3 regions of the Burkholderia torrens genome follow, and region 2 is predicted to be linked to each of the others. Evidence: predicted binding sites of a transcription regulator. Region 2 holds the regulator's gene; each other region holds the start of a gene.
The links. The regulator LexA, encoded in region 2, represses DNA repair genes until DNA is damaged. The targets are predictions, from matches to a motif close to ACTGTATNNNNATACAGT.
Positions count from the first base shown of each region.

Region 1: the regulator LexA is predicted to act here: its motif matches at 1,731-1,748, upstream of AC5LXX_RS26920 (DUF2471 family protein).
Region 3: the regulator LexA is predicted to act here: its motif matches at 1,182-1,199, upstream of imuA (translesion DNA synthesis-associated protein ImuA).

Region 1 covers NZ_OZ480212.1:2,386,948-2,390,218, forward strand. Annotated here, with positions in the region: gene AC5LXX_RS26910 (NAD(P)H-dependent oxidoreductase) at 1-667, opposite strand, end outside; gene AC5LXX_RS26915 (LysR family transcriptional regulator) at 754-1,647, shown strand; gene AC5LXX_RS26920 (DUF2471 family protein) at 1,812-2,216, shown strand; gene AC5LXX_RS26925 (2,4-dienoyl-CoA reductase FMN-binding domain-containing protein) at 2,230-3,271, opposite strand, start outside.
Region 2 covers NZ_OZ480211.1:1,722,388-1,725,658, forward strand. Annotated here, with positions in the region: gene AC5LXX_RS08000 (universal stress protein) at 1-464, shown strand, start outside; gene AC5LXX_RS08005 (DUF2939 domain-containing protein) at 549-1,259, opposite strand; gene AC5LXX_RS08010 (hypothetical protein) at 1,289-1,624, opposite strand; gene lexA (transcriptional repressor LexA) at 1,650-2,297, opposite strand; gene AC5LXX_RS08020 (sulfate ABC transporter substrate-binding protein) at 2,562-3,271, shown strand, end outside.
Region 3 covers NZ_OZ480211.1:3,148,212-3,151,482, reverse strand. Annotated here, with positions in the region: gene AC5LXX_RS14590 (ABC transporter permease) at 1-266, shown strand, start outside; gene AC5LXX_RS14585 (ABC transporter ATP-binding protein) at 268-1,062, shown strand; gene imuA (translesion DNA synthesis-associated protein ImuA) at 1,213-1,920, shown strand; gene AC5LXX_RS14575 (Y-family DNA polymerase) at 1,853-3,271, shown strand, end outside.

The sequences.
Region 1 (3,271 bases), on a different replicon from region 2:
GCATGGTCCATAGATCGTCGAGACGCCGGCCGAGCGCCGCGCGTGTTTCGTCGAAGCGCGCGTCGTTCATCTTGCCCGTCCGGTAGATCACGAACGGCGGCAGCACGTCGAACCCCGGGTAATACAGCACGCCGTGCTGGATCGGGAACAGCAGGTCGTCGATCGGCCCGTTGATGCCGCGCGGGCTGTAGTGCGGCTCCCACCCGCCCGTCGTGACGACGATCATCGCCCGCTTGCCTGCCAGCATTCCTTCGCCGTAGCGATCACCCCAGTGCGTATCGGAATGCTCGCCGACGCCATACGCAAAACCGTACGCATACACACGCTCGAACCAGCCCTTCATGATCGCCGGCATCGAGAACCACCACAGCGGAAACTGCAGGATCACCGCATCGGCCCACTTCAGCTTGTCCTGCTCGCGTGCGATGTCTTCGCTTTGCGTACCCGCCGCGAATGCGCGCTTCGAGTCGAGCGTCGGATCGAACCGCGCGTCGGGCGCACGATCGGTCACGTCGTTCTCGTCCAGCACCGCCTTCCAGTTCATCGCATACAGGTCGCTCACCTGCACCGTGTGGCCGGCCGCTTCGAGATGCGCGATGGCGAAATCGCGCAGCGCGCCGTTCAGCGAACGCGGTTCGGGATGGGCATACACGATCAGCACATTCATGTTCGTCACTCCGTGGATTGAATGACTGCAGGATGCCGCGACCAAAGGTATATTTGAAATGAATTCCTGATATTCCAGGTATAGCCATGAATAATCTAAGACGGCTCGATCTGAACCTGCTCGTCACGCTGGACGTGCTGCTTGCCGAGCACAACGTCACGCGCGCGGCCGAGAAACTGAACATGTCGCAGCCGTCGGTCAGCGTGCAGCTGCAGAAACTGCGCGACCTGTTCGGCGATCCGCTGCTGCTGCCGGGGCCGCGCGGGATGCGGCCCACCGCGCGCGCCGAAGCCCTGCGTGAGCCGTTGCGCGATGCGCTCGAAGCGGTCGAGCGCGCGGTGGTTCCGGCCACGCCGTTCGATCCCGCGACCGCGACGAACACGTGGCGCGTGGCCGCGACCGACTATGGCGAATCGACGATCGTGCTGCCCGCGCTAAGCACGCTGCGCGCGGCTGCACCCGGTACGCGGCTCGCGGTCGTCGAGCTCGTGCCGCCGCGCACCGAACAGGATACCGAACGAAACGGCATCGACCTGGCCTTTCATACGACCGAAGGGTCACCACCGGGCATGCGCCGCCTGCCGCTGTTCGTCGAGCGGTACGTGCTGATCGGCCGCGCCGGCCACCCGAAGCTGAAGCGGCGCCCGACGCTCGCGCAGTTCGGCACGCTCGAACACGTGATCGTGTCGCCCGACGGCGGCGGCTTCTTCGGCGTGACGGACGAAGCGCTCGCGAAGGTCGGCGCCGCGCGGCGCGTCGTGCTGTCGGTGCCGCATTTCCTGTTCGTGATGTCGGCCGTCGCGAGCACCGACCTCGTCGCGATGCTGCCCGAGCGGCTGGTGCGCGACGTGCCCGCGCTGCGCGTGGTGGACGCGCCGGTCGAGGTGCCCGGCTATGAAATGTCGATGCTGTGGCACGAGCGCGTGCATCGCGATCCGGCCCATCGGTGGTTGCGGGAGACGATCGCGGCGGCGATGTAAGCCGTTCGCCGGATCGCTGCGGCCGCCCGCTTCGATCGCCGCTGCACAAAATCCTTCATCCGGGGCTTGAATCTGCGCCAAACACTGTATATATTTACAGTGCTTTTGCACCATTTGACCCGAATTCCGTCATCCACAGACGAACGGACTTTTGTGAGGCGACCATGTTCCTGGCATCCGCATTCGATCCCGAGCAACCCGGCTTCAATCCCGTCCACTTCGAGCGCGCCGCGCAGCGGGCAGTCGTCGATCTGCAGCGTGTCGCCGGCGGCCCCGCGCAGCGGGCGCTTGGCCTGCGGCGGCGCACCCATCCGGCGGCCGTCCGCACGATGAGCTGGCAGGCGCTGCTGAACGTCGAAGAGCTGGCATTCTCGAATGCCGGTTTCCTGAACCGCAACGATCCGGCCGTCGTCGACGCGTTCATCCGGCTGCGCGACAGCCGGCTGGTCGCCGCGGACGTCGAGGAACCGGTCGACTGGCGCCGCGACGATGACGACCTGCCGGCCATCTACCTGATCGTCAAGGCCATGCTCGAGGCGGAAGAGGAAGAGCGGGCCGAAGCGGCCTGAGCCGCAACGGTCGTTACAGCCGCGCCGCGAGGCGCGCGCCCTGATCGATCGCGCGCTTCGCATCGAGTTCGGCGGCCAGTTCCGCGCCGCCGATCAGGTGCACCGTGCGCCCGGCCGCCTGCAATGGCGCGAGCAACGCGCGCTGCGGCTCCTGCCCCGTGCAAAGCACGATCGTGTCGGCTTCGATCAGCTCGTGATCGGTGCGCTGCTCGCCGTACGACACGTGCAGCCCGCGCGCATCGATTCGCTCGTAGTTCACCCCGCCGATCATCTTCACCTGCTTCATCTTCAGCGTCGCGCGGTGAATCCAGCCGGTCGTCTTGCCGAGCCCCTTGCCGAGCGGCGCTGGCTTGCGCTGCAGCAGCGTCACCTCACGCGCCGGTGCCGACACCTGCGCACGCGTCACGCCGCCGCGCGTCGCGGCCGGATCGGTCACGCCCCACTCGGCTTTCCATTCGTCCAGGTCGAGTGCCGGCGACTCGCCGTCCTGCACCAGATACTCGGCGACATCGAAGCCGATCCCGCCCGCGCCGACCACCGCGACGCGCCGGCCGACCGGCTGCTTGCCGGCGAGCACGTCGATATAGCTGAGCACGTTCGGCCCGTCCTGCCCCGGAATCTTCGGGTCGCGCGGTGCGACGCCGGTTGCGAGCACGATCTCGTCGTAGCCGCCCGCGATCAGGTCGCTCGCATCGACGCGGCGATTCAGGTGCAGGTTCACGCCGGTCAGCTCGACCTGGCGGCCGAAGTAGCTCAGCGCCTCATGAAACTCTTCCTTGCCCGGCACCTGCTTCGCCATGTTGAACTGGCCGCCGATCTCGGCTGCGCCGTCGAACAGGTCGACGTGATGGCCGCGCTGCGCGAGTGCGGTCGAGCATGACAGCCCGGCCGGTCCCGCACCGACCACCGCGATGCGCTTCGGCTGCTGCGCGGGCGTGTATTTCAGCTCCGTCTCGTGGCACGCGCGCGGATTCAGCAGACACGACGCGATCCGGTTCTTGAACGCGTGATCGAGGCACGCCTGGTTGCAGCCGATGCAGGTGTTGATCTCGTCG
Region 2 (3,271 bases):
ACGGCACGCTCGAAGGGCGCAAGGCACTGCGCTGCGGTGCCAATCTCGCGATGGACCTGAAGGCTGAAACGCACTTGCTGTCGGTCGTCGACATGCGTTCGAGCATTGCGCAAAGCGCAGGTCTGCTGACCGATGTCGCGTGCGGGCGCTTTGAGGAAACCGCGCGGGAAATCCTGCAGGAAGGCGTGAACTGGCTGCGTGAGCGCGGCGTGCAGGCCGAAGGCCATTTCGCATTCGGCTATCCGATCGACGAAATCGCGAATCTCGCGACGGAGCTGAAGGCCGACCTCGTCGTCGTCGGCCACAGATGCCGCAGCGGGCTGTCGAGATGGTGGATGGGGTCGGGCAATACGCAACTGCTCGATCGCGTGAACTGCAGCATCCTGGTGGCGTGTTCGTCGGCACAGGAGCAGAAGGAAGAAATCGCACGCGAGCGCGAAGCCGCCATGGCGAACGGCAAATGATCGAATGATTCGATGACGGCCCGACCGGCGATGGGCGCCGGTCAGGCGCCGTGCCGCATCAGCGGCGCGGGTCGCGCGCAGCTGTTACGCGTGCAGGTCGATCGCGGACAACTTCCACGAGAACAGCCCGAAGCGGTGAAATATCGCCGCATAGCGCGTGCCGTCGGCGCTGCGCTGGTACGTCACGACGAATTCATCGAAATTCCGGTATCCCGCACTGGTTTGCTGCTGATGCGGTGAATGCGTTGCATCGTTCGCGCTGGCCGGCGCGGCAGAGGTGGGTGCCGGGGATGACGCAGCTGCCGCGTTGTTGCCCGGAGCGGCAGCGCTTGCCGGTGCCGGACTGGCCGACGGTGCCGCTGGTGTGTTGGCCGGTGCATTGCCTTGCGGCTGATTCGACCATTCGGGCGGACGCTCGCCGGGATTGCCGCGCGGCGGCATTCCGCTCATCAGCGCGGCCACGCCGTCCGGTGTCGCGTACGCATCGACCAGCGGCCCGACCAGCGCGGACCCGATCAGCGCGCCGATCACCGCGAACGGATTGTTCTTCTTTACCGCGTCGATCCGGCGCATCAACTCTTCCGTGACTTGCTGCTTCAGGCTGATGCGCAGCGACGGGAAATCGACATATTCGCTGATGGCCTGCGCATCGCGCGCGTCGATCGCCGATTTCAGGCGACCGAGCGCGACGTACGGTGACGCGTACGCATAGCCGATCGCCACCATGACGGCGACGGCCAGCACGACGATCAGCAGGGGCTTGAGCCGCCATGCGCGGCCCGAAGATCCAGTCACGTTGCCTCCGGTGCGGGGATGTTCCGCAATCAGAGACCGCCGGGCGTAGCCGATCGTTCCTCGGCGATGCAGCGGTCGATCATCCGGCATACGGCATCGATCGTGCCGACCATGATCAGGCGCGAACGGCCGTGATAGACGCGTACCGGCGCGCGGCGCGCGGGTTCCGCATGATTCAGGCCGGCGTTCAGCGATACCCGCGCGAACGCGGGGAGCGCCGACGGCAGCAGGGACGCCTGCCGTTCGACTGCGACTTCTTCTTGCACGGGCGCGGCTGCGGACAGCGGAGCGCAGGGCGTACGGCCGCGCAGATGACGCAGGCGACCGAATTGACGGAAAGGCAGCAGGCGGGCAAGGCGTTCCATGATGTTCTCCTAGCGAGACGGAATGTCAGAGTTCGCCCGAGCGGATCAGCCCGACGGCGATGCCTTCCAGCGCGAATTCCGCGCTGCCGGCCTTGACGAAGATGTTTTCGTAATCCGGGTTCTCCGCGATCAGCTCGAGACCGCCAGGCCGGCGCATCAGGCGCTTGACCGTGACGTCGTCGCCCAGACGCGCGACGATGATCTGGCCGTCCTTCGCTTCCGTGCGTTTCTGCACGGCGAGGAGGTCGCCGTCGAGAATGCCGGCGTCGCGCATCGACAGGCCGCGCACCTTCAGCAGGTAGTCGGGCTTGCTCGTGAACAGCGCAGGATCGCACGCATAGTGCTGCGAGATGTGCTCCTGCGCCAGGATCGGGCTACCGGCCGCGACGCGGCCGACGAGCGGCAGCGACAGCTGCATCAGGCCGGCATGCGGCAGCGTGAACTGGTGCGGGGCGTCTTCGATGCCGAGCAGGCGGATGCCGCGCGACGCGCCGGCAGCCAGCTCGATCACGCCCTTGCGTGCCAGCGCACGCAGGTGCTCCTCGGCCGCATTCGGCGAGCTGAAGCCCAGTTCGGCCGCGATCTCGGCGCGGGTGGGCGGGAATCCGGAGCGCTCGATCGCGCGACGGATCAAGTCGAACACTTGCTGCTGACGGGCGGTGAGTTTGGTCATGGCTGAACTGTATGGATAGACAGTGAGCTGTATTTTTATACAGTACTTCGCGAATTTCAAGCGTTACTTGAGGTTCGACGTGATCGCGCCGGTTCCGACGTGATTTCGCGACGTCCGGACGGCGGTTTATCTGCCGCAACCATCCATCCCGTCTGCGTTAGCACTTTTGAGTATTAAAAAATAAGGAACGATTATTTTTAATCATGTAACCCGTTCGTTAGACTGGCCCGACATCGCAATACCGACAACACTGGAGAACCAAGGATGGCGAAGCGCAATACGGGGCTGGTGGGCGGAGTGGGCCGCCTGATCGCAACACTCGCGCTGGGCGCGGCGGCGGCGCTGGGCGTCGCGACGCATGCCCAGGCCGATACGACGTTCCTGAACGTGTCGTACGACCCGACGCGCGAGCTGTATCAGGACTTCAACCAGGCGTTCGGCAAGGAGTGGAAGGCGAAGACGGGCGAGACCGTCAACTTCAAGCAGTCGCACGGCGGCTCGGGTGCCCAGGCGCGCTCGGTGCTCGATGGCCTGCAGGCCGACGTCGTCACGCTGGCGCTCGCGTACGACATCGATGCGATCGCGAACAAGGGCCTCGTGAACAAGGACTGGCAGAAGCGCCTGCCCGACAACGCGTCGCCGTACACGTCGACGATCGTGTTCCTGGTGCGCAAGGGCAATCCGAAGGGGATCAAGGACTGGGACGACCTGACCAAGCCGGGCATCTCGATCGTCACGCCGAACCCGAAGACGTCGGGCGGGGCGCGCTGGAACTACCTGGCCGCATGGGCGTACGCAGTACACAAGCCGGGCGGCAACGAGCAGACGGCGAAGGAATTCGTCACGAAGCTCTACAAGAACGCAGGCGTGCTCGATTCGGGCGCGCGAGGCGCGACGACGAGCTTCGTTCAGCGCGGGATCGGCGACGTGCTGATCGCATGGGAGAACGAGGCGTTCCTGTCGGTGAAGGAGTT
Region 3 (3,271 bases), 1.4 Mb from region 2:
TGGGGATCGGCACGATCGTGATCGGGCTGGCCGCGGTGATCATCGGCGAGACGCTGCTGCCCGCGCGCCGGCTCGTGCTGACGACGCTGGCGGTCGTGCTCGGCGCGATCGTCTACCGCTTCTTCATCGCGCTCGCGCTGAACAGCGAATTCATCGGCCTGAAGGCACAGGACCTGAACCTCGTGACGGCCGCGCTCGTCACGATCGCGCTGGTGCTGCCGGCGACGCGCAGGAAGCTGTTCGCGCGCAAGAACGGAGGGGCATGACATGCTGTCCGCACAAGATCTCAAACTCACGTTCAATCCCGGCACGCCGATCGAGACGCGTGCGCTGCGCGGGCTGTCGCTCGAGATTCCCGATGGCCAGTTCGTCGCGGTGATCGGCTCGAACGGCGCCGGCAAGTCGACCTTCCTCAATGCGGTCAGCGGCGACCAGCCGGTCGATGGGGGACGCATCGCGATCGACGGCACGGATGTGACGCGCAAGGCCGCGTGGGATCGCGCGCACCTCGTCGCGCGCGTGTTCCAGGATCCGATGGCCGGCACCTGCGAGGCGCTGACGATCGAGGAGAACATGGCGCTCGCGATGGCGCGCGGCGTGCGGCGCGGTTTCCGCGCGGCGCTCGACCGGCCGTCGCGCGAGCTGTTCCGCGACAAGCTGCGGCTCCTGAATCTCGGCCTCGAGAACCGGCTGACCGACCGGATCGGGCTGCTGTCCGGCGGCCAGCGGCAGGCCGTGAGCTTGCTGATGGCGTCGCTGCGGCCGTCGCGGATCCTGCTGCTCGACGAGCACACGGCCGCGCTCGACCCGAAGACGGCCGCGTTCGTGCTGGAGCTGACCGCGCGCATCGTCGCCGAGAGCAAGCTGACGACGATGATGGTCACGCACAGCATGCGGCAGGCGCTCGACTACGGCGACCGCACGGTGATGCTGCACCAGGGGCAGGTCGTGCTCGACGTGTCGGGCGACGCGCGCCGCGGGCTCGACGTGCCGGACCTGCTGCAGATGTTCGAGAAGGTGCGCCACGAGCAGCTCGACGACGACGCGCTGCTGCTCGGCTGACGGGCGGCAGGCGGGCCGGCGCGCGGTGACATGACGCGCGCGCCGGCTTCCTCTCGGTTTTTCCTCTGACGAAAACCGGTTTCGCACCGGTGCTGTGCGACGCGGGCGCATTGCCATATACTGTATATCCATACAGTTGTGGGTGGCGTCATGCTCGCATCCTCCATTTCTCCCGAATCCCTTCATCCGTCGCTCTGGCGCGGCTCGCAGCTCGCGCGCGGCGGGCCGCGCACGATCGAGACCGGCTTCGTGCCGCTGTCGGCCGAGCTGCCTGGCGGCGGCTGGCCGGTCGGCGGGCTCGTCGAACTGCTGGCCGCGCAGCCGGGCTGCGGCGAGATGCGGCTGCTTGCGCCCGCGCTTGCCCGCACCGTCAGCGCCCGGCGTCCGCTCGCGCTCGTCGCGCCGCCGCAATCGCCGCATGCAACCGCGCTCGCCAGCCTCGGCGTGCCGGCCGACGCGCTGCTGTGGCTGCGCGCCGGCAGCCGTACGGACGCGCTATGGGCCGCCGAGCAGGCACTCAGGACCGGCTGTTGCGGCGCGCTGCTGCTCTGGCAGGACGCGCGACCCGATGCGCTGCGGCGCCTGCATCTCGCGGCCGCGCGCACGGGCGACACGCTGTTCGTGATGCTGCGCCCGCTGTCGGCCGCGCGGCAGCCGTCGCCGGCCGTGCTGCGCGTCGCGCTGTATCCCGTGCCGGGCGGCGTGTCGCTCGACATCGTCAAGCGTCGCGGGCCCGCGCGCAGCGAGCCGCTCGTGCTCGACCTGCCGTCGCCTATCGTGGAGAGCCGCTATGCGCGTCTTGCTCGGCATCCATCTGCCGCGCCTGCCGCTCGACGTGTGCGCCCCGCCGCCGCCTGACGCAGCGGCCGGCGGCGCGGGCCGTGCGGTGCTCGAGCAGGGTGTCGTGCTGATCGCCGATGCGGCCGCGCGGCGGCAGGGCGTGCGCGCGGGCATGAAGCGCGGCGGCGTGCTCACGCTTGCGCCCGAGACGCAGCTCGTCGAACGCGATCCCGCACGCGAGGCCGATGCGCTGCGCGCGGTCGCGCTCGCGTTGCTGCGTTTCTCGCCGTGCGTCGCGCTCGACGACGAAGCCACGCTGCTCGTCGACGTCGGCCCGAGCCTGCGCCTGTTCGGCGGCCTGCCGTCGCTGTGCCGCCAGGTGCGCGCGACGCTCGCGGCGCTCGGCTATGCGGCGCGCCTGTCCGCCGCGCCGACCGGGCAAGGGGCATGGCTGCTCGCGCGCATGTCGGCGCGCTCGCGCATCCGGCGCCGCGTCGCCGGTAGGGCCTCGCTCGTCCGCTCGCTCGACCGGCTGCCCTGCGTGCTGCTGCCCGATGCGCGTCCGTATGCGGGTTGGTTCGACGGCCTCGGCTGCCGCACGCTCGCCGATCTGCGCGGCCTGCCGCGCGCGGGGTTGCAGCGCCGTTGCGGCCCCGCGCTGCTGGCCGCGCTCGATCGCGCGTACGGCGACGCGGTCGAGCCGCTGGCATGGATGGCGGTGCCGCCCGTGTTCGACGTGCGGCTCGAATTGCCGGAGCGCGTCGAATACGCGGAAGCCGTGCTGTTCGCCGCGCGCCGGCTCGTCGTGCAGCTGTGCGGCTGGCTGGCCGCGCGGCAGCTGTCGCTGGCCGCGATGACGTTCGATCTCGAACACGAGCGCGGCCGCCAGGCCGTGCCGCCGACGCCGCTCGAGCTTGCATTCGCCGCGCCGGTGCGCGACGAGGTGCACTTCATGCGGCTGCTCGGCGAGCGGCTCGCGCGCGTCGAATTGCCGGCCGCCGTGATCGCGGTGCGTCTGAAGGCCACGCGCGTCGAATCGGTCGCGCCGCCGGCCGACGATCTTTTCCCCGAGCCGGGCGGCACGCGCGAGACGCGTGCGCGGCTGTTCGAATTGCTGGTCGCGCGGCTGGGTGCGGAGAACGTATTGCGCGCGGCGCCGGTGGCCGATCACCGGCCCGAGGCCGCGAACCGCTGGCTGCCGCTCGATGCGCAGGCCGGCAAGCCGGCCGGCGGGCCGCCGGCGGTGCCGCCGCGGCCGGCGTGGCTGCTGGCCGAGCCGTTGCTGCTCCTGATGCGTGGCGAGCGGCCGGTATTCCATACGCCGCTGAGGCGGATGTCGTCGGCGGAGCGGATCGAGGCCGGATGGTTCGATGGCCAGCTCGCTGCGCGCGATTACTACGTTGCGCAGGACGAAGCCGGTGCGTGCTAC